Regions from separate parts of the Oceanimonas sp. GK1 genome, predicted to be linked through region 3. Evidence: predicted binding sites of a transcription regulator. Region 3 holds the regulator's gene; each other region holds the start of a gene.
The links. The regulator LexA, encoded in region 3, represses DNA repair genes until DNA is damaged. The targets are predictions, from matches to a motif close to ANCTGTNTNNNNANACAGNT.

Region 1 (7,822 bases), 1.6 Mb from region 3:
GCGGCGCCGCCAATGGCCTGCAACAGGCGAAAGGTCATCAGGGTTTCAATGCTGTTAGCCAGGGCACAGCCCAGGCTTGCCAGCGTAAACAGCGTCAGCCCGCCCAGCATCACCGGTTTGCGTCCCACCGAGTCGGCCAGGGGGCCATAGAACAGCTGACCCAGGGCAAACCCCGCCAGAAACACACTGATGGTCAGCTGGGCCTGGGACACCGGCACCCCCAGATCCCGCGCTATGGTGGGCAGGCTTGGCAGGTACATGTCGATAGCCAGGGGAGTGAGACCGGCCAGGCTTGCCAGCAGCAGCAACAGGGAGAAGGGCAATGCCATAACGCCATCCAAAAGTTACAAAAGAAACATCACGCCATGATAGCACCCTCGTCCGGGGCAGTGTCAGGGCTCGAAAGGATAAATATGTAGCCGCGGGATCAGCGGCTCGCCACCAATGCGCGCCGCCCGTTGCTTGCGGGCTTTGGCCGGCGGGTAATCACCCAGGTGAGTGATGGCGGGCAGCTCGTCCTGGCACAGCAGCAAGGGCAAATGGGCCTTGAATTGCTGCTGGCGGGGCGTCAGTGGCTCGCTCCAGCGCACGTTGACCATGGGATGGGTTTTCACCGGCCGGCGCAGTCTAAGCTCCACATGAGCGGGCAGCCGTTTCACATCGTAGATTTCCCGGTCTACGCATTGCTGCCAGGTATGCGCGTCCGTCAGCGGGGGAGGGCTGTGGCGGCTTTGCATCAGCTGCTCCACGAGCCTGGCCTTGTCCACCTTCTGAATGATCTGCTTGTTGGCCCAGGTAAAGCCCAGCCGAGAAGCAGTATGGGGCAGCAGGGTGAGCTGGCGGTAGACCTGCAGGGTAATAAGGCCGGGAAAGGTATGGTGCACCAGGGTAAATTTCTTGTCTTTATCATCCAATTGCTGCACCAGGGTACGAAAGGCCAGTTTAAGCCGGTTAACTTCTGCTACCTGTTGTTCAAGCAGCGCTCGGCTGGCGCCGGGCAGCAGGATAAAGCCGGGCAGGCGAAAGCTGGCCTTGGCGGAGCAGTCGGCCTTCAGGTGCCAGCGGCCAAAGGCGGAAAGAGCGGCGTCGAGGGCTGGCCTGCCGGTGAGTTGCGCTTGCACCTGAATATGCTCAACGGGCTCGTGCTCTTTGCCGAGGGCAACCTCGGGCAGGCAATAACAGGTGGCCACGGGCAAATCGCCCGCCTGGCGTAGAATCTCACGGTTCAGCGCGGCCAGGGCAGACTCCAGCAAGGACATGGTATGACGCAGTTCGGCAGCCAGGGTAAACATAAATATTATGCCAACATACAAAAGAGAGTTTAATCATAGCCAAACTCACACCAAGTGCAATCTGGAAATAACCTAAGCCATTAAAATGGCGGGTTACTTAACATAATAATGTGGCGGACGTAATTTAAGAACAAAAAAAGCCAGGTACAAATTCCGTGTACCTGGCTCAGGGGAATGGCTCATTAGCTGAGCCGTGCGCTAGTAAGAGAACACCCGACGCCGGGCGCCCTCTGTATAAATTTTAGACTTTAATCCTGAGTCCGCCAGCCATGGCCGGAAAATTGCGTGGTCAGAGTGGCTTGCAATTCGGAAACAGGCTGATTACTGTATGTATATACAGATAAGGAGCTCATCATGGCCGTAGAAGTTCAATATCGCGTAGTGCGAAACGGAATTGAAAAAATGACCTTTACCAACAAGAAAGAGGCGGATGCCTACGACCGCCTGCTGGATATGGCGGAACACATTGAAACCGTACTGGAAAACGCACCGGTTACCTTGAATGAAGCGGATCGGGAAGCGCTGGCGCTGTTTCTGGCCCAGCACCAGGCCGAACTGGCTGGACCGAAGAAAAAGCCCGTCAAAAAAACCGGCAAGGGCGATAACGCCGCCGATGAGACGGTCAAGGCCGTCGCCTGACGGAGCCTAGGCAGGCAGTCAGCCTGCTGCATCAGCTATACAGCGTCCGGTACAGCCCCGGTTGTTCCAGCAGCTCAACATGCGTGCCTGACTGACTGATTTTGCCATCCTCAAACACGACAACCCTGTCCGCCTGGCGCACCGAGCTTAACCGGTGCGCCACAATCAGGGTGGTCCGTCCGTGCAGAAAGCCCGACAGCGCCTGGTGCAGCCGCTGCTCGGTGTCGGTGTCGAGCGCCGAGGTGGCTTCATCCAGAATCACAATGGCCGGATCTTTCAGGATCATGCGGGCCACCGCCAGCCGTTGTTGCTGTCCCCCCGAGAGCCGCACGCCCCGGCGGCCGATCTCGGTATCCAGCCCCTTGTCCGTGGCGGCAATCACCTCATCCAGTTGCGCCACCTTCAGCGCCTGCCAGATGGCGGCATCATCGTGATCATCGCCCAGGTTCAGGTTGGCGCGCACCGTGTCGTTAAACAGCACCGGTTGCTGCAGTACCGTGGCCACGTGCTCGCGAATGGTGGCAAAGCCGATGTCGGCACTGCTGATGCCACCAAAGCGAATGTCGCCGCTGTCGGCGGGGTAGAGGCCCAGCAGCAGCTGAATAAAGGTCGATTTGCCGCCACCGCTGGCGCCCACCAGGGCCACCTTTTCCCCGGCGGCAATGCTCAGGCTGATGTCATCCAGCACCCGGCGTTCACCGTCGTAGGAAAAGCTGAGGTTGCGCACCTCTATCGGCAGGGTGGTGACGCCGGCAAAGGGGTTGAACCGGCCCACCGGCTCCACGGTATCTCCCAGGGCCAGCATGGTGTTGATGCGCTTGCGGGCCGCATCGGCGGCGTAAAAGGAATACTGCATGTTCAGCAGCTCCTGCACCGGGCCCATCATGAACCAGAGATAACTGAATACCGCGAAAATCTGGCCCACGGTGAGATCGGTGTACAGCACCATGATCATGCCCACCGCCCGGAACAGCTCCACCCCGGACAAAAACAGCAAAAAGCTGGCCTTGCCGGCGGCCTCGCTTTTCCAATGGTATTCAATGGCGGTGTCCCGTACTCCCCGGGCCCGGTCGATCACCCGCAACAGGTAATGGCGTTCCCGGTTGGCGGCGCGAATTTCCTGAATGCCGTCCAGGGTTTCCACCAGTGCCTGCTGAAACAGTTCGAAGGCCTTGTTTTCATTGCGCTTGAGGTACTTGACCTTGGAGCCGAGCCGGCTGGAGAAAAACACCACCACCGGGTTCAGCAGCAGAATAAAGAGTCCCAGCTGCCAGTTCAGCAGCAACAGCACCACGGCGGTGCCCACCACGCTCAGCAGGCTTATCAGCAACCGGCTCAGGGTCTCGCCCAGAAACTTGTCGAGGGTTTCCACATCGGTGATGTAATGGGAGCTGACGCTGCCGGCCCCTACCGATTCAAAGCGGCGCAGGGGAGTGCGCATCAGCTGGCGGGTGAGGCGGCGCCGGATCTGAAAGGTGATGTGCTTGGCCACCCGGGCAAATTGCCGGCCCTGCAATATGTTGAACACCAGTGCCATAAAACGCAGCAACAGGGTGATCAGCAGCACCGCCAGAATATAGCCCACGCCGGTCTGCCAGTCCTCGGGCAGCAGCGGGTCCAGCCCGGCTACCAGGGTGCCCGGTTGCTCCAGCAGCACCTCGTCCACCAGTAACGGCATCAGCAGGGGCACGGGCACCGCCAGCAGGGTGCCGGCAATGGCCAGCAAATGGGCCCTGATCAGCAGTGCTTTGTGGCGACGCATCATGCCGGTGAGCACCGACCAGTGCAAAATGCCGTTGTTCGGTTCTTTTTTATTCATCCATCACCATCATTGGTTTTCATTTTCCCAAAGGGCAGGTAAGTTAAGCCAAAATTGCCAACCTGCTGACACCATGAGTGAAAAAAACGCATTTTATCAAAGCCTGACCGCCCAGGCACTGGCCCTGTGCGAAGGTGAACCCAATCGCATTGCCAAACTGGCCAACCTCTCGGCTCTGCTGAACCTGTCGCTGGATAACATCAACTGGGTCGGCTTCTACCTGCGTGAGCAGGATGAGCTGGTGCTGGGCCCGTTCCAGGGCAAGCCCGCCTGTGTGCGCATTCCGGTGGGCCGGGGGGTGTGCGGTACTGCCGCTGCCACCAACCAGGTGCAGCGCGTCGCCGATGTGCATGCCTTTGCCGGCCACATTGCCTGCGATGCCGCCAGCAACTCGGAAATCGTCCTGCCCCTGAGTGATGATAACGGCGTTGTCTGGGGCGTACTCGACATCGACAGCCCGGTCCACGATCGCTTTGATGCGTGTGATGAGACCGGTCTGGCCGGCCTGGTGGGCGCCGTTCTGCCCCTGCTGTAACATGCCGGGGTCGCTTTTGTCCGTGCGGCCCTTATAATGTGAAGGTTTCAACGGGCGGTGCGCCCACTGGTCCCAATCCCAAGGTATTTCATGGAAAACTCCGAAAAACTGAAAAACAGTAAAGAAGTCATCGCCTACCTGGCCGAGCGCTTTCCCGCGTGTTTTATTGCCAACGGCGAAGCCAAGCCGCTCAAGATAGGTATCTTTCAGGATCTGGCAGAACGCATGGCCGAGGATCCCAAGGTATCCAAGACCCTGCTGCGCACCGCCCTGCGCCAGTACACGTCCAGCTGGCGTTACCTGCATGGCCTCAAGGCCGGCATGAGCCGGGTTGATCTGGACGGCAACCCCTGCGGCGAGCTGACCCAGGAGCACATTGATCACGCCAAGCAGGCGCTGAAAGACAGCAAGGAAAAGGTGTTTGGTCCGCGCAAGGAAAAGCCCGCCGGCAAAAAGCCCCGTCCGCGGGTGAAAAAGGTCGATCCTGCGAAACTCGCCGTTGAGCAGAATGTCAAAGTATTGCTGGGCAAGTCTCCGGTTCCCGCTACCATTAAGGAAGTGACCCGGGACGATGTTCAGGTGGAGCTCAAAACCGGCATGTCGGTACGCGTCAAGTTCGATCACATAGTTCTCTGAGGAGTAGGGTTTGATCAGTCACGGAATTCGTTTGTCCCTGGTGGCCGCCGCCGTGCTGGCCGCCGGGCTGGCCCGGGCGGTGACGCCGGCCATTGAGGCCGATGCCATTCCCGCTCTGGCCCCGGAAAGTCAGCATGCGGCTGCGGCTAAGCGGATTACCGCGCTGTTCACCCGTTCCCATTACAAGCAGTTCAGGCTGGATGATGCCTTTTCAGAGGCGATTTTTGATCGCTACATTGAAAGCCTGGACTTCAGCCGCAACATCTTTACCCAGGAAGATGTGCGCCGTTTCGAGCGTTACCGCGACAGTTTTGACGATCTGCTGCGGGCCGGCCGGCTCGACGCCGCCTTTGACATGTACAACGAGAGCCTGAAGCGCCGCTACGAGCGCCTCAGCTATGCGCTGTCGTTGCTCGATACGCCAATGCAATTCGACGGCACGGAAGACTACCAGTTTGACCGCTCCGAGGCCGACTGGCCGGCGAACCAGCGCGAGCTGGACGAGCTGTGGCGCAAGCGGGTCAAATTCGATGCCCTCAGTCTCGCCCTGGCCGACAAGGACTGGGACGAGATAAAAACCACCCTCACCAAACGGTACAACAACGCCATCAAACGCTTGTCCCAGAGTGAAAGTGAGGATGCCTTTCAGAGTTTTGCCAACGCCTTTGCCCGGGCCATTGAGCCTCATACCAGTTACCTTAGCCCGCGCAACGCCGAGCGTTTTGAAACCGAAATGAACCTCTCTCTGGAGGGCATAGGCGCCGTGCTGCAGGCGGAAGACGACTACACCGTGATCCGCTCTTTGGTACCCGGTGGCCCGGCGGCCAAATCCAGCGAGTTGCAGCCTGATGACCGCATCATAGGGGTAGGGCAAGAAGCCGAAAAAATCACCGACGTGATCGGCTGGCGTCTGGATGAAGTGGTGGATCTGATCAAGGGCCCCAAGGGCACCAAGGTATGGCTGCAAATTCAGCGCGGCCAGGCCGTGGCCACCACGCCGCGTATTGTCGAAATCACCCGGGACACGGTGCGGCTGGAAGACAGGGCCGCCAACGGCAAGGTGCTGGAGGTGAACGATCAGCGCATTGGGGTGATTGAAATTCCCAGCTTTTACGTCAACCTGAGCGTGGACGTGGCCCGGGAAATCGACAGGCTCAAGCAGCAGAATATTCAGGGGCTGGTCATTGACCTGCGCGCCAATGGCGGCGGCGCCCTGACCGAGGCCTCATCACTCACCGGCCTGTTTATCGACAGCGGTCCCGTGGTGCAGATCCGCGACGGACTCGGCCGTATTTCGGTGAATGGCGACGATGATAACCGGGTCAGCTACGACGGCCCCATGGCGGTGCTGGTGGATCGCTATTCCGCCTCGGCGTCGGAGATTTTCGCCGCCGCCATGAAGGACTACGGCCGGGCGGTGATCCTGGGTGAAAACACCTTTGGCAAGGGCACGGTGCAGCAGCACCGCAGCCTGTCACGCATCTACGATCTGTATGAAAGCCCCATGGGATTTGTGCAGTTTACCATCGCCAAGTTCTACCGCATTAACGGTGGCAGCACGCAAAACCGGGGCGTGAGCCCGGATATTCCGTTCCCCACTGCGGTGGAGGCCGAGGAAACCGGCGAAAGCCTGGAGAAAAACGCGCTGCCCTGGGATCAAATAGAGAGCCTTGACTTCTCTCATGTACGGGACCTGTCGCCTTACCTGCCCAAACTGCGTCAGCGCCACCAGGCCCGCATTGAGCAGGATCCCGAATTCGCCTATGTGTTTGAAGACATTCGCGAATACCGGAAACTGAAAGACAAGGACTCGGTGTCCCTTAACCTGGCCGAGCGCAAGGCCGAGCTGAACGAGCAGGATGCCAAGTCTCTGGAGCGCCTCAACGACCGCCTGCGCCGGGCCAACCTCAAGCCGGTGGAGACCCTGGACGACGCGCCCAAGGACTTCGAGCCCGAAGACAGCTACCTGCAGGAAGCGGCCCGCATTACCGCCGATCTGGCCAACCTGCTGGGCTGAGTGTTTGTCAGACGGGGCCCGGGTGGCCCCGTTTTTTCACGTTATTCCCCTTCATCATTCAACGAGATTCACTATGAGCCAAAGCCAACCTCAGGTGCAATATCGCGACGATTATCAGCCGCCCCATTACTGGATTGATACCCTGGATCTGGACATTCAGCTGCACGACACCGCTACCGAAGTGGTGGCCATCAGCCGGGTGCGCCGCAACGGTGAGCACAACGAGCCGCTGGTGCTGGACGGTGAGCAGCTGGAGCTGTTGTCGGTCTCGATAAACGGTGTGGACACCACCCAGTACGAGCAGGGTGAAGGCAGCCTGGTGCTGCCTCAGGTGCCTCAGGAATTCGTGCTGACCATTAAAAACCGCATCAACCCCGCCGCCAACACCGCCCTGGAAGGCCTGTACAAGTCCGGCAATGCCTACTGCACCCAGTGCGAGGCGCAGGGGTTTCGGCGCATCACCTATTACCTGGACCGGCCCGATGTGCTGGCCCGTTTCAGCACCCGCATTACCGCTGATGCCACCACCTGTCCCTACCTGCTGTCCAACGGCAACCGGGTGGGGCAGGGCGTGCTCGATGACGGCCGGCACTGGGTGCAGTGGCAGGATCCGTTCCCCAAGCCCGCCTACCTGTTTGCGCTGGTGGCGGGGGATTTTGATGTGCTGCGCGACTGCTACACCACTCACAGCGGCCGCGAGGTGGCGCTGGAAATTTTTGTCGACAAGGGCAACCTGCACCGGGCCGGCCACGCCATGGACAGCCTCAAGGCCTCCATGCGCTGGGATGAGCAGCGCTGCAACCTGGAATACGATCTCGACATCTACATGATAGTGGCGGTGGACTTCTTCAACATGGGGGCCATGGAAAACAAGGGCCTGAACG
Region 2 (7,822 bases), 1.7 Mb from region 3:
CCTTGCCGCCCTGGCCGCGGCTGGTCTGTGTTTTGGCGCCACCGCCGCCACCTTTGAAGCCGAGCAGCCCTATCAGATTTTTCTGGTGAACGGCGAAAAAACCGCCAACACCATTACCAAAAACATTCATAAGGTCACCCTGAACGAGGGCAAGAACCAGCTGGCCATCGGTTACACCAACGACTATTCCAACCGCTCCGAAGTACGGGTGCTGAACGGTGAGCCGGTGATCATCGAGCTGGATAACGTGCCCGCCGATGCCGAGCTGACCATTGAATATAACAAGCCGCTCAACTACCAGCTGGCCAGGCAGTTTCTGCGTGAGCAGGCAGCGCAGCTGACCGTGGTGGACAAGCGCACCGGCCAGCCCGTTGACGCCGAACTCTCCACTATTCCCATGCCCGCCGGCCTGGACACCGCCGGTGGTATTCAGCAGCACCTGAAGGAAAGCCGCCAGGCCTTTAACGGCCGCACCGAGGCCGCCGTGGCCGCCGCCCAGGAAAAATTCGGCGACGCCGTGGTAGACGCCGATGCCATGGAAATGCTGCAGCACTGGTGGAACGCCGCCGATGCCGACACCCGCCGCGCCTTCCAGATCTGGGCCATTCAGCAGCAGTAACATGTGAACGTGGCGACTATGGCCCAAGACCCGGGCTGTAGGCGCCGCTTTAGCCGGCGCGTTTGTCAGTTAACGGCCTGCGATGCAGGCCCTGCCTGCTGAAGCGGCAGCTACCCCAACCCGGATGACCGTAGGTGCCGGCTACAAATATCGCGTTATACCCAGACTGCATCCCATAACGGATAATCCCCCACCCGCTTCACCAGACCCGCCCTTAATGGATTGGCAATAATGTATCTGGCAATTTGCTGTACATCTTCTTCCTGCCTGATGGCATGGTCATAAAACCCTCTCTGCCAACAGGCACCGGTTCGCCTCAGATAACAATTAACAATCCTGGCCGAACGTCCCTTGAAGGTATGCACTACTCCTGACAGTGAGGCTGAATGATTTAACTGAAATAACCAATGCAGGTGATCGGGCATCAATACCCAGGCCATTGAGTGAGCGAGTTGCTGTCTTTCAAGGTGACACAGTGTCTTCACCACCTGACGACCAGCCCAATAATTGTCGAAAAACGGATAACGACGCCAAGTGCAGATAGTCACATGATAAATCTGCCCTTCTAATGAACATCTGCCAGCCAATGCATCTTGATAAGTCATGAAAACAGTGTAACTCAAAGGCTATCCGCTCAAGTCTGGAACCGGGCTGTAGGCGCCGTTTTAGCCAGCGCATTTGTCAGTCAACGACCGCGTCAACGGCCTGCAACGCAGGCCCTGCCGGCTGAAGCGGCAGCTACCCTAACCCGGATGACCGTAGGTGCCGGCTACAAATATCAGGCTACACCCAGGCGCAACTACCCATTAAAACCCCGAGCCCGGCTGTTTCAAAAATGCCTGCTCTTCAGGGGTGGAGGGGCGGCCAAGAATGGCGTTGCGGTGGGGGTAGCGGCCAAAGCGCTCAATAATATTGCGATGGCGATGCTCGAAGTCCAGGTTGTCGGCCAGCCCCAGCCGCTCAAACAGGATCAGGGCCTGGTCGTGAATCTTGAGGGATTCGCTGTGCATAAAGGGCATGTACAGAAACAGCCGCTGCTCGCGGCTGAGTGCACGCTCGGCATCCTGGCTGATGGCCTCCTGAGTCAGTGCCAGGGCCATGCCATCGGCGGCAAACGACGCCGGCCGCCCCCGGTGAATGTTGCGGGAAAACTGGTCGAGCACAATGATCTCGGCCAGCCTCCCTGGCGCGCGACTGCGCCATTCAAACAACTCCCCCCGGCAGGCCCGCTCATGCAGGCCGCCAAACCGTTCGGCAATGGCCGTATCCAGCGCCGCATCCTTATGCCACCACTGGGCGGGAGTCAGCTCTTCAAACCAGAACTGCAGTACCGACTGATACATGGGCTTCTCCTGTCCACTGTTGGTGTGGCAACAGTATAGAAGAGCCCACGCCCATCAGAATACCCAGTGGGCCACCAGGGCGATCACCGGCAGGGTGACCAGGGTGCGCATCAGGAAGATCACAAACAGCTCAACAATGTTCACCGGGATCTTGCTGCCCAGCAGCAGGGCACCCACTTCCGACATGTAAATCAGCTGAGTCACCGACAGGGCGGCAATCACAAAGCGAGTCAGTTCGCTCTCGATGGAGGTGGCCAGAATGGCCGGAATGAACATGTCGGCAAAGCCCACCACCATGGTCTGGGACGCGGCCGCGGCCTCGGGAATCTGCAGCAGCTCCAGCAGCGGCACAAAGGGCATGCCCAGCCAGGCAAACAGCGGCGTGGTTTCCGCCACTATCAGCGCCAGGGTGCCAAAGGCCATGACCACCGGCAGCACGCCCAGCAGCATGTCGAGGGCATTGTGCACCCCGGCGCGCGCCACCTGAGCCAGGCTTTCCACCTTGCCGGCCCGGGCCAGCGCAAGCGTCAGGCCATGCCCCAGGCGGGAATAGCCCGGCGGCGTGGCCTCGGCATTGGCCGGGCGCGGCTCGCCATTGATAAAGGTGTCTTTTTTCCAGCACAGGGGCGGCAACCGCGGCACCACTATGGCCGCCACCACCCCCGCCAGACACACGGCACCGTAAAAGGGCAGGAACATGTGCTCCAGCTTCACCTGGGCCAGCACCACCAGGCTGAAGGTAATGGACACCGCCGAAAAGGTGGTGCCGATCACCGCCGCTTCCCGCTGGGTATAATGATGCCCTTCATACTGCTTGCTGGTCAGCAGAATGCCCACGCTGCCGTCCCCCAGCCAGGAAGCCATGCAGTCCACCGCCGAACGTCCTGGCAGACGAAACAGCGGCCGCATAATACCGGTCAGCAGGGTGCCCACCAGCTCCAGTAGACCGAAGTCAAGCAACAGCGGCAGCAACAGGCCGGCAAAAATAAACACGGCAAACAGCACCGGCAGCAGATCGTTCAGCACCAGGCCGCCGGTATCGCCGCTGTAAAGCAGTTCGGGCCCTGCCTGAAAGTGCACCAGCAGCACAAACACCGCGCCCAGCAGCCGGCTGGCGAGCCATACCGGACGCACATTGAACAGGGTGTTGAGAAAGGCATGGTTCAGCAGCCAGGCCGGCCTGAGCAGGCTGCCGAGCAGCGACAGCAACGCCGACAGGGTAATCAACCCGGTCACCATGGCGGGCAGTTGCTCCCCCAGGGCGCCCTGCACGCTCTTGGCCAGCACCGCTATCATGATGGTGATATTGCCCTGCCAGGCAACCGGGGTCATAAACAGCAAAATGCCCGCCAGCGAAGGCAGCAGAAACATCAGCCAGTTACGGGTGCCACCGGCTTGCCCCGTCAGCGTTTTTTCCATGAATACTCCTTTGCGCCGGCCCCGGGGCCGGCGGCATCAATACCGTTATCGTGTGCCGGCTGTCCCGCCCTTGCAAAGTGCATAAAAGAGCAGGAAACAGCGCATAATGCCGCACCGGATAAGGTGCGCGATGAATAGTTATTTTACAGGCAAAGATTTTGCACTGAAATACACAATTGGAATATTACACTGAAGAAACAGGAAAAAACCGGAGCTACACCCAAATTATTTAACCAATGCGAAAACACCCGGTAACATTTTGTCAGCGGCGAGTCAGCAAAAAGCACCATTCATCAAAAAAAGTACACTCCCCCGCCGCCACCCGGCGGTTGCGCGCTCCTTCTTCAAGATGCGCCAGCAAAGCCACCTCGAAACAAGGTTCGAACAGGGTGCGCACTTCGGCCTCATTCACCGCAAAAGGCGGCGACGGCGCTTGCGCATCGTGATCAACCGTGACCAGCAACACACGGCCACCGGGGTTGTTCAGGCGGGCCAGCAAGGCGGCATAGGCGGGCCGCATGGTGGCGGGCAGAGCAATCAGGGCCGCCCGATCATAGGCGAGGTCAAACTGCCTCCCAAGGGCATCGGCATGAAAAAAGTCCCCTTCGTAGAGGCGGAAGGGCTCGTGCTGCCAGCACACAAAGAGGCCGCTGGGCTCGCGCTTCGGCGTAAGCTTTGCCTCGGCAAAAAAGTCTGCTATCGCCAGCGGCGACAGCTCAAACCCGGCCACGGCATGGCCCTGCTCCGCCAGCCAGTACATATCCCGGCTTTTGCCGCACAAAGGCACCAGTACCTCGGTGTTTGGCGGCGCGCCGGTATGCTGCCAGCAGGCCCGCAGGTGGGGGTTAATCTCCCGCTGGTGAAAACCGATGCGGGCGCTCTGCCAGCGCTGATGCCAGAAATGTGGTTCCATGATGCCTCCTCACATCAAAAAGCCGGACCATGACAGCCCGGCTTTCCCTTTTCAAGTCATGCCGCCCTAAACTGATTGCTCTGGCTGTCGTAGCGGTAGCCGATTTGCGCCATGCGCGCGCTCAGCCAGCCCCTGTCGAGCTCGTAGCGGGACAGCAAGGCGTCCAGGCTGTCGCATTCAATGCGCAACTTTTCATTGAGAATGCTCAGTACCATGTGGGTGTCCATGCGTTCCAGTTGTGCTCTGTCCATGTTGCTCTCCTGCAGGTAACAGGCCGGTGATCTGCCGGCCCGATCAGAATACTGTAAATTTAACCAGTTAAATATTGACCAGCCCGCCTCAAGTGAATACTGTATATATAAACAGTATCACCACAGGCAGGGCCGACCCATGATGAACCTTTCGCTAATCCGCAAGCAGGCACTGATCTCCCGGCAGGACTCCCTGCCCCACTGCGCCGCCTCCTTCGCCCATAATGCGCCCCAGGCCGGACTGCTGGCCCGCCTGGCCGCCCTCAGCCACGGCAACACCGGCTGGATCCTGATCGCCAACGCCCCGGGCCGGCTGTGCCGCCGCACCCTGGCCGCCGCCGGCATTAATCCCGCCCGCATTGTGGATGCGCACCGCCTGAACCCGGGCCAGTTGCAGCGGGCCCTGTCGAGCCCGGCCATCGCCGCCGTGGTGTGCTGGCAACAGCAAGATGAAACCTTTTCGCCCCAGCGGCAAGCCGGCGGCCGTCTTTTTGTGATCGGGCCGGCAGTGCCAGCCAGCCCGCTGCACTGACTCTTCGGCCCATAAAAAAACCGGCGCTGCTATTAAAGCAACGCCGGTTTTTCAGGTTTTAACCCCTGTCAGGCTTACACCAGCTCGCGACACACCAGATCCACCAGCATGCGAATGTGGGCGGGGTTGTCGTTCAGGGCAGGAATATAATGGTATTGCTCTCCCCCGGCCTTGATGAAAATCTCCTGATTTTGCTCGGCAATCTCTTCCAGGGTTTCCAGGCAGTCGGCGGAAAAGGCCGGGCAGATCACGTCCAGCTTTTTAATGCCTTCACCGGGCAACTGCTCCATGGTTTTGTCGGTATAGGGCTTGAGCCACTCTTCCCGGCCAAACCGCGACTGAAAGGTGGTGCGCCACTGGTGCGGCTCCAGCCCCAGCTCAGCCGCCAGCAGCTCGGAGGTGCGGTGGCACTGCTGGCCGTAAGGGTCGCCCTCATTCTCATAGCGTTTGGGAATGCCGTGGTAAGACAATAACAACATGTCCCCCCGCCCATGCTCCTGCCAGTGGGCCCGCACCGAGTCGGCCAGGGCGCCGATGTAGCCGCTGAAGTCGTGATAATCGTGCACAAAGCGCAGGGCCGGCACCAGCCGCTCCTGCTTCATCAGCTTGGCCCAGGCATCGAACACCGAGGCGGTGGTGCTGACCGAATACTGCGGATACAGCGGCAGCACTATCACCCTGTCCACGCCCTGATCTTTAAGCTGCTGCCAGGCCGAGCCGATGGACGGCTCGCCATAGCTCATGCCGAGCACCACCGGCACATCAATGCCTTCATCCTGCAACGCCTGTTGCAGCGCCGCCTGCTGGCGACGGCTTATCACCATCAAGGGCGAGCCTTCCGGCCACCAGATGGACTGATAGAGCTTGGCCACCCTGGGCGAGCGGAACGGCAGGATAATGCCATGGAGCAGCGGGCACCACAGCGAGCGGGGCACATCCACGACTCTGTGGTCGTGCAGAAACTGACTGAGAAAGGCCTTTACCGCCGCCGACGTCGGCGCGGAAGGCGTCCCCAGGTTGACCAGCAAAACGCCTGTTTTCACTTTGTTACCTGTCCTTCACAAACAACAAAAAGCCGGACCTGTTCGGGCCCGGCTTGAACCATGCCGGCTTACGCCAGAATGTCGGTCAGCTCGCGGCTGACGGCGTCCACCGACTGGGTACCATCCACCTTATGGTGCTGGGTACGGCCGGCTTCGGCTTCTTTCTTGTAGTAGTCGATAAGCGGCGCGGTCTGCTCGTGATACACCGCCAGACGCTTGCGTACGGTGCTTTCTTCGTCGTCGGCGCGGATCACCAGGTCTTCACCGGTCACGTCGTCCTTGCCTTCCACCTTGGGCGGGTTATACACCAGGTGATAAACCCGGCCGGAGCCCGGATGCACCCGGCGACCGCTCATGCGCTTGACGATTTCCTCGTCGGGCACGGCGAATTCCAGCACAAAGTCCACCTCCACACCGGCTTCCTTCATGGCATCGGCCTGGGGAATGGTGCGGGGGAAGCCGTCGAGCAAAAAGCCCTTGGCGCAGTCGTCCTGGCTGATGCGCTCCTTGACCAGACCGATAATGAGGTCGTCAGACACCAGCTGGCCCTGATCCATCACTTCCTTGGCCTTCAGGCCCAGGGGAGTGCCGGCCTTGATAGCGGCTCGCAGCATGTCGCCAGTCGAGATTTGCGGAATACCGAACTTCTCCATGATGAACTGAGCTTGCGTTCCCTTACCCGCGCCCGGAGCACCCAGCAAAACGATGCGCATAACAGCGTCCTCTTTTTGATTAGTCATTCACAATTGGGGGCTGATTGTGTCATGACACCGAGATGGGGACAAGTAACAGCACGGCCAGTTAGACCTATTGATGATATAAGCAGCGAAAAAAAGAAGGGGGCACAAACAAAAACTCCCCCGGTAAAGGGGGAGTTGATTTCATCCCTTCCCCTTGTCAGGGAAGGGTCAGGGTGGGGCTGTGAATTAGCCCAGCAGCAGGCGGTTAACCCGGGCCACGAAGGCGGCGGGGTCTTTCAGGCCGCCCTGCTCGGCGAGCTGGGCCTGCTCCAGCAGCAGCTGGGACCACTCGTTGAACTGCTCACCCTCGCCCAAGCTTTCGAGCTTTTTCACCAGACTGTGGTCGGGGTTGAGCTCCAGAATATACTTTTGCTCCGGCACCGGCTGGCCGGCGGCGCGCATCAGCTTGATCATCTGGGTGCTCATGTCGTGCTCACCGGCCACCACGCAGGAGGGCGTGCTGGTCAGGCGGTGAGTCAGGCGCACTTCCTTCACCTCGTCGCCCAGGGCGATTTTCACCCGCTCCAGCAGCGGTGCCAGGGCTTCCTTGGCTTCTTCCTGGGCCTTTTTGGTCTCTTCGTCGTCAAGCTCGCCCAGGTCCAGCTCACCCTTGGTGACCGACACAAACTGCTTGTCTTTATAGTCGCTGAGGTGGTTCATCAGCCACTCGTCCACCCGCTCCCACATCAGCAGCACTTCAATGCCCTTCTTCTTGAAGATTTCCAGGTGCGGGCTGTGGCTGGCGGCGGCGTAGCTGTCGGCGGTGATGTAGTAGATCTTGTCCTGGCCGTCCTTCATCCGCGCGATGTAGTCATCCAGCGACACGGTCTGGGCGTCAGAGTCGGCGTGGGTGCTGGCAAAGCGCAGCAGGCCGGCAATCTGCTCCCGGTTGGCGTAGTCTTCCGCCGGGCCTTCCTTCAGCACGTTGCCGAACTCTTTCCAGAAGCCCTGGTATTTGTCGG
Region 3 (7,822 bases):
CTTTATGGGCTCGCGCGGCGCCGTGGATCTGGCCACGCTTACGCTGATCTACGTCATGCTGGGGCTGGGGCTCAACGTGGTGGTGGGTCTGGCCGGCCTGCTCGATCTGGGCTATGTCGCCTTTTACGCCGTGGGCGCCTACAGCTACGCCCTGCTCAACGCCTACTTCGGTTTCGATTTCTGGACCTGCCTGCTGATTGGCGGCGCCCTGGCGGCCACCTTCGGTTTTTTGCTGGGCTTTCCGGTGCTGCGGCTGCGGGGGGACTACCTGGCCATCGTGACCCTGGGCTTTGGCGAGATCATCCGCATTCTGCTCAACAACATGACCGAGCTGACCGGCGGCCCCAACGGCATTGCCGGCATACCCAAACCCACCCTGTTCGGGCTGGAGTTCGAGCGCCGGGGGGACAACACCTTTCACGAGTTTTTCGGCATTGCCTACAACTCCGGACACAAGGTGATCTTTTTGTACCTGCTGGCACTGGTGCTGGTGGTATTGACCATCTTTATCATCAACCGCCTGCTGCGCATGCCGCTCGGGCGGGCCTGGGAGGCGCTGCGCGAGGACGAAATCGCCTGCCGCTCCCTCGGGCTCAACCCGACGCTTATCAAGCTCAGCGCCTTTACTATCGGCGCCGCTTTTGCCGGTTTTGCCGGCTGCTTCTTTGCCGCCCGCCAGGGTTTTATCAGCCCCGAGTCGTTTGTGTTCATTGAGTCGGCCATCATTCTCGCCATTGTGGTGCTGGGGGGCATGGGCTCGCAGATTGGGGTGGTGCTGGCGGCGGTCATCATGACCATATTGCCCGAGCTGACCCGGGAGTTTAACGAGTACCGCATGTTGCTGTTTGGCCTGCTGATGGTGCTGATGATGATCTGGCGGCCTCAAGGGTTGCTGCCCATGCATCGCCCCCACCTGGAGCTGAAATCATGAGCGAGTTGCTGAAGGTATCCGGTCTCACCATGCGCTTTGGCGGCCTGGTGGCGGTGGACGGGGTGGCGCTCGCCATGGACGAGCGGCAAATCGTTTCCATCATTGGCCCTAACGGCGCCGGCAAGACCACGGTGTTCAACTGCCTGTCGGGCTTTTACCGGCCCAGTGGTGGCACGGTGCGCTTTCGCGGTCAGACCATCGCCGGTCAGCCGGGCCACAAAATTGCCCGGTTAGGGATGGTGCGTACCTTTCAGCACGTGCGCCTGTTCAAGGAAATGACGGTGCTGGAGAACCTGCTGGTGGCCCAGCATGCTCATCTGAATACCCATTTTCTCGCCGGCCTGCTGAAAACCCCCGGTTTTCGCCGGGCCGAGCGGGAAGGGCTGCAGCGGGCCCATTACTGGCTGGAAAAGGTCAACCTCACCGACTTTGCCAACCGCGCCGCCGGTAACCTGGCCTATGGCCAGCAACGACGGCTGGAGATCGCCCGCTGCATGGCGGCCCGGCCGGCGTTGCTGATGCTGGACGAGCCGGCGGCCGGGCTCAATCCCTTTGAAACCCAGGAGTTGAACCGGCTGATCCGGGATCTGCGGGACAATGAAGGGGTCAGCGTGCTGCTGATCGAGCACGACATGAAGCTGGTGATGGACATTTCCGATCATATCTACGTGGTCAACCAGGGCCGGCCCCTGGCCGACGGCAGCCCCGAGGCGGTGCGCAGCCATCCCGACGTGATCAACGCCTACCTGGGAGAAGCCTGATGCTGCATGTCGATAATATCTGCGCCCATTACGGCAAGATACAGGCGCTGGAAGACGTGACGGTGCATATCGAGCAGGGGGAGATCGTGACGCTGATCGGCGCCAACGGCGCCGGCAAGACCACCCTGATGATGTCCATTTGTGGCGATCCCCGGCCGTCCCGGGGCCGGGTGGTGTTTGAGGGGCAGGATCTGTCCGGGCTGGATACCGCCGCCATCATGCGCCGGGACATCGCCATTGTGCCGGAAGGGCGGCGTATCTTCGCCCGGCTCACGGTGGAGGAAAACCTGCACATGGGCGCCTTTTTCGTGGACAGGCGCGAGCATGCCGGCCTGATGGCCGAGGTGTTTGCCATGTTTCCCCGGCTGAAGGAGCGGCGCCACCAGCGTGCCGGCACCATGTCCGGGGGCGAGCAGCAGATGCTGGCCATTGGCCGGGCGCTGATGAGCCGGCCCCGGCTGTTGCTGCTGGACGAGCCGTCCCTGGGGCTGGCGCCCATCATCATCAATCAGATCTTCGACACCATTGCCCGGCTGCGCAAAGAAAAGGGCATGACCATCTTCCTGGTGGAGCAAAACGCCAACCAGGCGTTGAAGCTGGCCGACCGGGGCTATGTGCTGGAAAACGGCCGGGTGGTGCTGGCCGACACCGGTGCCGCCCTGCTGGTGAACGAACGGGTGCGCAACGCCTATCTGGGCGGCTGAGGCTGAATTGGGTACACTGGCTGCCACATTATCGAGGAGGAATTCATGGATCAGTTTGCCCATATTTCGGTGGACGACGCCCACATCATGCTGAGCGAAGGCCGGGCCCGGCTGGTGGATATTCGCGACCCCCAGTCCTTTGCCCTGGCGCACGCCGAGGGTGCCTTTCACCTGACCAACGACAGCCTGGTGAGCTTTACCAATGAGGTGGATTACGACGTGCCGGTGATCGTGATGTGTTATCACGGCATCAGCAGTCAGGGCGCGGCCCAGTATCTGGTGAATCAGGGCTTTGAGGAAGTCTACAGCCTGGACGGCGGCTTTGAGGCCTGGCGCCGCAGTCAGCCGGTGGTTGGCCAGTCGTGAAGGCGCTGCTGGTGCTCGACGATCCGCGCCGGGCCCAGGCCTTTGTGGACTACCTGAGTGAGCTCGGTCTGCACTGCGAGCTCACTCAGGACGATAACGGTCATGTGCATATCTGGCTGGTAGACGAAGCCCGCTTTGAGGAGGCCCACCGGGAAGCGAAGCGCTTTCTGGCCGAGCCCTTTCACCCCCGCTATCAGGAAGCATCGTGGAAGCGGGGCGACAGCCACGCCCGCTTTGCCGACGGACCACCGCAACGCGGCTGGGCAAGCGACCTGCTGCGCCAGACCGGCCCGGTGAACCTGCTGGTGCTGCTGGCCTGCCTGCTGGTTTATGGCCTGAGCTGGCTGGGGTTGCCCATGTTCGGGGTGCTGTCCTTTCCGCCCCGGCTGGACGGGCTGCTGGGCGCGGAGTTCTGGCGTGTTTTTACCCCGGCGCTGATGCATTTTTCCCTGATGCACCTGGTGTTCAACCTGTTCTGGTGGTGGTACCTGGGCGGCATGGTGGAAAGGCGCCTCGGCAGCAGCAAGCTGCTGGTGCTGTTGCTGGTGGCGGCGGTGCTGCCCAACCTGCTGCAGTTCTGGGCCAGTGGTCCGCGCTTTGGTGGTTTGTCGGGGGTGGTGTATGCGCTGCTGGCCTACGTCTGGTTCAGCGGCCGGCTCAACCCGGCCCGGGGTATCGGCCTGCCCGACGGCATGGCGGTGTTTATGGTGGTATGGCTGGTATTGGGCTTTGCCGATCTGCTGGGGACGCCGGTGGCCAACATGGCTCACCTGGGCGGTGCCCTTATCGGCCTGCTGCAGGCCTGGCTCGATAACCGGCGCCGGGCGGCTTACTGATAGAGAAATTTGGTGAACAGCAGGCGGCGAATCGGGGTTTGCCCGGCTTCCTGCAACAGCAAATCGTTGAGCCGCTGCCGGCCCTCATCGGCCAGGGCGGTACGGGCCGGCAGGGAGCGGATTTCCTGCCGGTTTTTTTCCGCCAGCAGGTCGTTGAGCGCATCCCGCAGCAACGGCATATTGTTTTCCACCAGCGGCAGCTGCTCCGGCCGTTCCAGCATCAGATCCACCGCCACCCGCACATAGCCGAGGTTTTGTCCGGAATGCTGGTAGTTGGTAATAATGTCCGGCGTCATGGTGTAATATATGGGCCCGGCGGGCTCCGCCGCCTCTTCCTGTGCGCTGAGCGGGCCCGAGGCCGCCAGCAGCAGGCAGAAGGCAAGTAACCGAAACATATGAGTCTCCGACAAAGTGAGAGCGGGCATTGTTTAAATATTTGTCGGTCCGGTCAAGTCCATCGGCCGTTTTCTGTATCATGGCCCGAAAAAGCGGTGCTGGTGTTGCCGCCGAAGCAGGACCCAATACCTTGTTATGTCTTTGTCATTTCACCCCACAACCATGACGCCCAGCCTCGACAGTGACTGGCCATGGGGACATTCAGCGCCGGCGTCGCCCCTGTTGTGCGACTGGTTGTATGAACCGGGTTCGCTGACCCAGCGGCTGCGTCGTCACAGCAACGATTTTTGTGTGCGTGTGCTGGCGGAGGCGGTGCTGCGCCCGCTCACGCCGGATCAGGCGGCCCTGCTCCATACCGAACAGGGCTATTGCCGGGAGGTACTGCTGCTGTGTGACGGCGTGCCCTGGGTGTATGCCACCTCGCTGTATTCTTCTGCCACTCAGGCGGCGCTGCCGGCGCTGGGCGGGCTGGGCTCCCGGGCGCTGGGTGAGCTGATGTTCGAAGCGCCGGATCTGCAACGTACGCCGTTTGAGCTGGCGCGGCTCGACTCCAGGGCCTATCACCGTCTGGCGGCACGAGCCGGATTGACGACTGCTGCGCCCGCCACCGGCCCCTGGGCCCGCCGCTCCGCCCTCAGCACCGGCCTGGCCCGGGTGCTGGTGACCGAACTCTTTCTGCCGGCCTCGGCTCCCTATCAGGAAACCGTATCATGACCACGCTGACCTCTCCTTCCCGCCCGCGCTGGCGCGCCTATCTGGCCCTGGCCCGGCTCGACAAGCCCATTGGCACCCTGCTGCTGCTGTGGCCTACCTTGTGGGCACTGTGGATTGCCGCCGGTGGGTTGCCCTCTCCCTGGCTGCTGGTGGTGTTTGTGGCCGGGGTGTTTTCCATGCGCTCCGCCGGCTGCGTGATCAACGACTATGCCGATCGCCATATCGACGGTCACGTCAAGCGCACCCATGCTCGGCCGTTGCCGGCGGGTGAGCTCACCGAGCGTCAGGCGCTGAGCTTTTTTGCCCTGCTGGTGGGCCTTTCCTTTTTACTGGTGCTGACCACCAACGCACTCACCATTGGCCTGGCCTTTGCCGGCCTGTTCTGGGCGGCGCTTTACCCCTTTATGAAGCGCTTTACGCATCTGCCCCAGCTGTTTCTGGGCATCGCCTTCTCCTGGGCCATTCCCATGGCCTTTGCCGCCCAGGCCAACAGCCTGCCCGCCGGGCTCTGGCTGCTGTTTGGCGCCAACCTGACCTGGACCGTGGCCTATGACACCATGTATGCCATGGTGGACAGGGACGACGACCTCAAGATAGGAGTGAAGTCCACCGCCATTCTGTTTGGCCGGCGCGACAAGCTGATCGTCGGCCTGCTGCAGCTGGTTACCCTGCTGCTGCTGGTGGCCGCGGGCCGGGTATTTGAACTGGCCGCGCCCTTTTACTGGGGCCTGCTGGCGGCCGCCGGGCTGTTTGTGTATCAGCAGCGGCTGATCCGCGATCGGGAGCGCATGCCCTGTTTTCGTGCCTTTCTCAACAACAACTACGCCGGCATGGCGGTTTTCGCCGGCCTGGTGCTGGCGCTGTGGTAACCAGGCGGATAGGTGAGCCTGAACAGGGAGGTACTTGCAGCGTGTCGGGAAGTTGCCCCTTTATTCAACCTTCACTATGTCTGCAGACGGGGTGAGGCTTTGGGGCTTGCTCTGGACTCATTACTGGATATACTGACAGTTAACTGTATAAACAGACAGGTTTCATCATGAAGGCCCTTACTCCCCGCCAGTCTCAGGTGCTGGACATCATCAAGGAACACATTCAGCAAACCGGCATGCCCCCCACCCGGGTGGAAATTGCCAAGGTGCTGGGTTTCAAATCCGCCAATGCGGCGGAAGAGCACCTCAAGGCGCTGGCCAAAAAGGGCGTGATTGAAATCATGCCCGGCACCTCCCGGGGCATTCGCCTGGCCGGCGAGGAAGCGGAAGAAGAGCAGGGCCTGCCGCTGGTGGGCAGAGTGGCCGCCGGTGAGCCGATACTGGCCCAGCAGCACATTGAAAGCCATTACCGTCTCGATCCCGGCCTGTTTCACCCCTCGGCGGACTTTCTGCTGCGGGTACAGGGCATGAGCATGAAGAATATCGGCATCATGGACGGCGACCTGCTGGCGGTGCACAAGACCCAGGAGGCCCGCAACGGCCAGGTGGTGGTGGCGCGGCTCGACGACGAAGTGACCGTCAAACGCTTTCAACGCAAGGGCAGCAAGGTCAGCTTGCTTCCCGAGAACGAGGAATTGTCGCCCATCGAGGTGGATCTGCGCACCCAGGAGCTGATTATTGAAGGCCTGGCCGTGGGCGTCATCCGTAACGGCGATTTCTGAAAGAACCCCTTGTTCTGGCAGGCCGGCCCCTTCAGGCTGGCCTGCCAGTCCCCAGTCCCCAGTCCCCAGTCCCCAGTCCCCAGTCCCCAGTCCCCAGTCCCCATTTCTTTATATTTTACATTTCCTTAACTGCTGCTTTACTTAGAGTCAGCCGAATGGAAGGGATGCGGTCGTTCGGCTGATACCGATGCCCAATTCAAGTGCTCCGGTTTACAGGACGAAACGATGGGGGTGCACGTGAAGCCGATTTTGCTGCTGTTGTCCTTGCTGACAACCCTGCCCGTGGGGGCGCAAACCCGCCTCAACATGACCGAAGGGGTCACCGAAATCAGCCAGAAGGTGTATGGCCTGCACATGACCATTCTCACCATCTGTGCGGTGATCGGCCTGCTGGTATTCGGGGTCATGTTCTGGGCCATTATTCACCACCGCAAGTCCAAGGGGGCCCGGGCGGCCCAGTTTCACGAAAGCACCAAAGTTGAAATTCTCTGGACCCTGGTTCCCTTTCTGATCCTGATTGCCATGGCCATTCCCGCCACCAACACCCTGGTGGCGATGGAAGATGCCTCCGAGTCGGATCTGACTGTACAGATCACCGGCTCCCAGTGGAAATGGCATTACCGCTATTTTGACGAAGAGGTGGAGTTTTACAGCCTGCTGGCCACCCTGCCGCAACAAATCAGCGGCCAGGTGGGCAAGGGCGAAAACTACCTGCTGGAAGTGGATTATCCCCTGGTGCTGCCCACGGATCGCAAGGTGCGTTTTCTGATCACCTCCGACGACGTCATTCACTCCTGGTGGGTGCCGGCCTTTGCGGTGAAAAAGGATGCCATCCCCGGCTTTATTAACGAGGCCTGGACCCGCATTGATCAGCCCGGCCTGTATCGCGGCCAGTGCGCCGAGCTGTGCGGCAAGGATCATGGCTTTATGCCCATCGTGGTGGATGCCCGTACCCCCGAGGAGTTTGACGGCTGGCTGGCGCAGATCAAGGCCGAGCAGACCGCCGCCAAAGCCGCCGAGCAGGAACTGTTGGCCATGGACATGAGCATGGACGAGCTGATGAGCCTGGGTGAGCAGGTGTATCAACGGGCCTGTGCCGCCTGTCACCAAGCCAGTGGCGAAGGCATTCCCGGCGCCTTTCCGGGGCTCAAGGGCAGCGAAATGGTGCTGAACGACAGGGCGGCCCATATCGATATCGTGTTGCACGGCAAGGCGGGCACCGCCATGCAGAGCTTTGACAAGCAGCTGGCGCTCAAGGAGCTGGCGGCGGTGATCACCTATGAACGCAATGCCTGGGGCAACGATACCGGGGACCTGGTGCAACCCAGGGACATTCACCAGGCCAGACAGGGACAATAGGGGGCTGTGATGGCACAGATGGATCGCACGGAGACCGCGGACATTCACCTGGTGGAAGATCATCACCACGGCCCTGCCAGGGGCATTGGCCGCTGGCTGTTTAC

Region 1: a site for LexA is predicted at 1,615-1,634, ahead of GU3_RS10750 (YebG family protein). Genes of this name have one in related genera too.
Region 2: a site for LexA is predicted at 4,643-4,662, ahead of GU3_RS11920 (DUF4250 domain-containing protein). Genes of this name have one in related genera too.

The regions. Positions count from the first base shown of each region.
Region 1 covers NC_016745.1:2,263,597-2,271,418, reverse strand. The annotation lists gene GU3_RS10760 (Bcr/CflA family multidrug efflux MFS transporter) at 1-329, opposite strand, end outside; gene GU3_RS10755 (DNA replication terminus site-binding protein) at 393-1,292, opposite strand; gene GU3_RS10750 (YebG family protein) at 1,647-1,931, shown strand; gene GU3_RS10745 (ABC transporter ATP-binding protein) at 1,963-3,750, opposite strand; gene GU3_RS10740 (GAF domain-containing protein) at 3,824-4,285, shown strand; gene proQ (RNA chaperone ProQ) at 4,376-4,921, shown strand; gene prc (carboxy terminal-processing peptidase) at 4,932-6,938, shown strand; gene pepN (aminopeptidase N) at 7,012-7,822, shown strand, end outside.
Region 2 covers NC_016745.1:2,519,233-2,527,054, forward strand. The annotation lists gene GU3_RS11900 (DUF2057 domain-containing protein) at 1-619, shown strand, start outside; gene GU3_RS16830 (transposase) at 775-1,224, opposite strand; gene GU3_RS11905 (DUF924 family protein) at 1,426-1,962, opposite strand; gene GU3_RS11910 (YjiH family protein) at 2,017-3,381, opposite strand; gene GU3_RS11915 (thiopurine S-methyltransferase) at 3,644-4,294, opposite strand; gene GU3_RS11920 (DUF4250 domain-containing protein) at 4,351-4,545, opposite strand; gene GU3_RS11925 (hypothetical protein) at 4,685-5,077, shown strand; gene hemH (ferrochelatase) at 5,152-6,120, opposite strand; gene adk (adenylate kinase) at 6,189-6,833, opposite strand; gene htpG (molecular chaperone HtpG) at 7,047-7,822, opposite strand, start outside.
Region 3 covers NC_016745.1:699,519-707,340, forward strand. The annotation lists gene GU3_RS03330 (high-affinity branched-chain amino acid ABC transporter permease LivM) at 1-931, shown strand, start outside; gene livG (high-affinity branched-chain amino acid ABC transporter ATP-binding protein LivG) at 928-1,692, shown strand; gene GU3_RS03340 (ABC transporter ATP-binding protein) at 1,692-2,396, shown strand; gene glpE (thiosulfate sulfurtransferase GlpE) at 2,442-2,762, shown strand; gene glpG (rhomboid family intramembrane serine protease GlpG) at 2,759-3,598, shown strand; gene GU3_RS03355 (flagellar basal body-associated FliL family protein) at 3,592-3,993, opposite strand; gene GU3_RS03360 (chorismate lyase) at 4,130-4,708, shown strand; gene ubiA (4-hydroxybenzoate octaprenyltransferase) at 4,705-5,577, shown strand; gene lexA (transcriptional repressor LexA) at 5,745-6,359, shown strand; gene coxB (cytochrome c oxidase subunit II) at 6,597-7,718, shown strand; gene ctaD (cytochrome c oxidase subunit I) at 7,737-7,822, shown strand, end outside.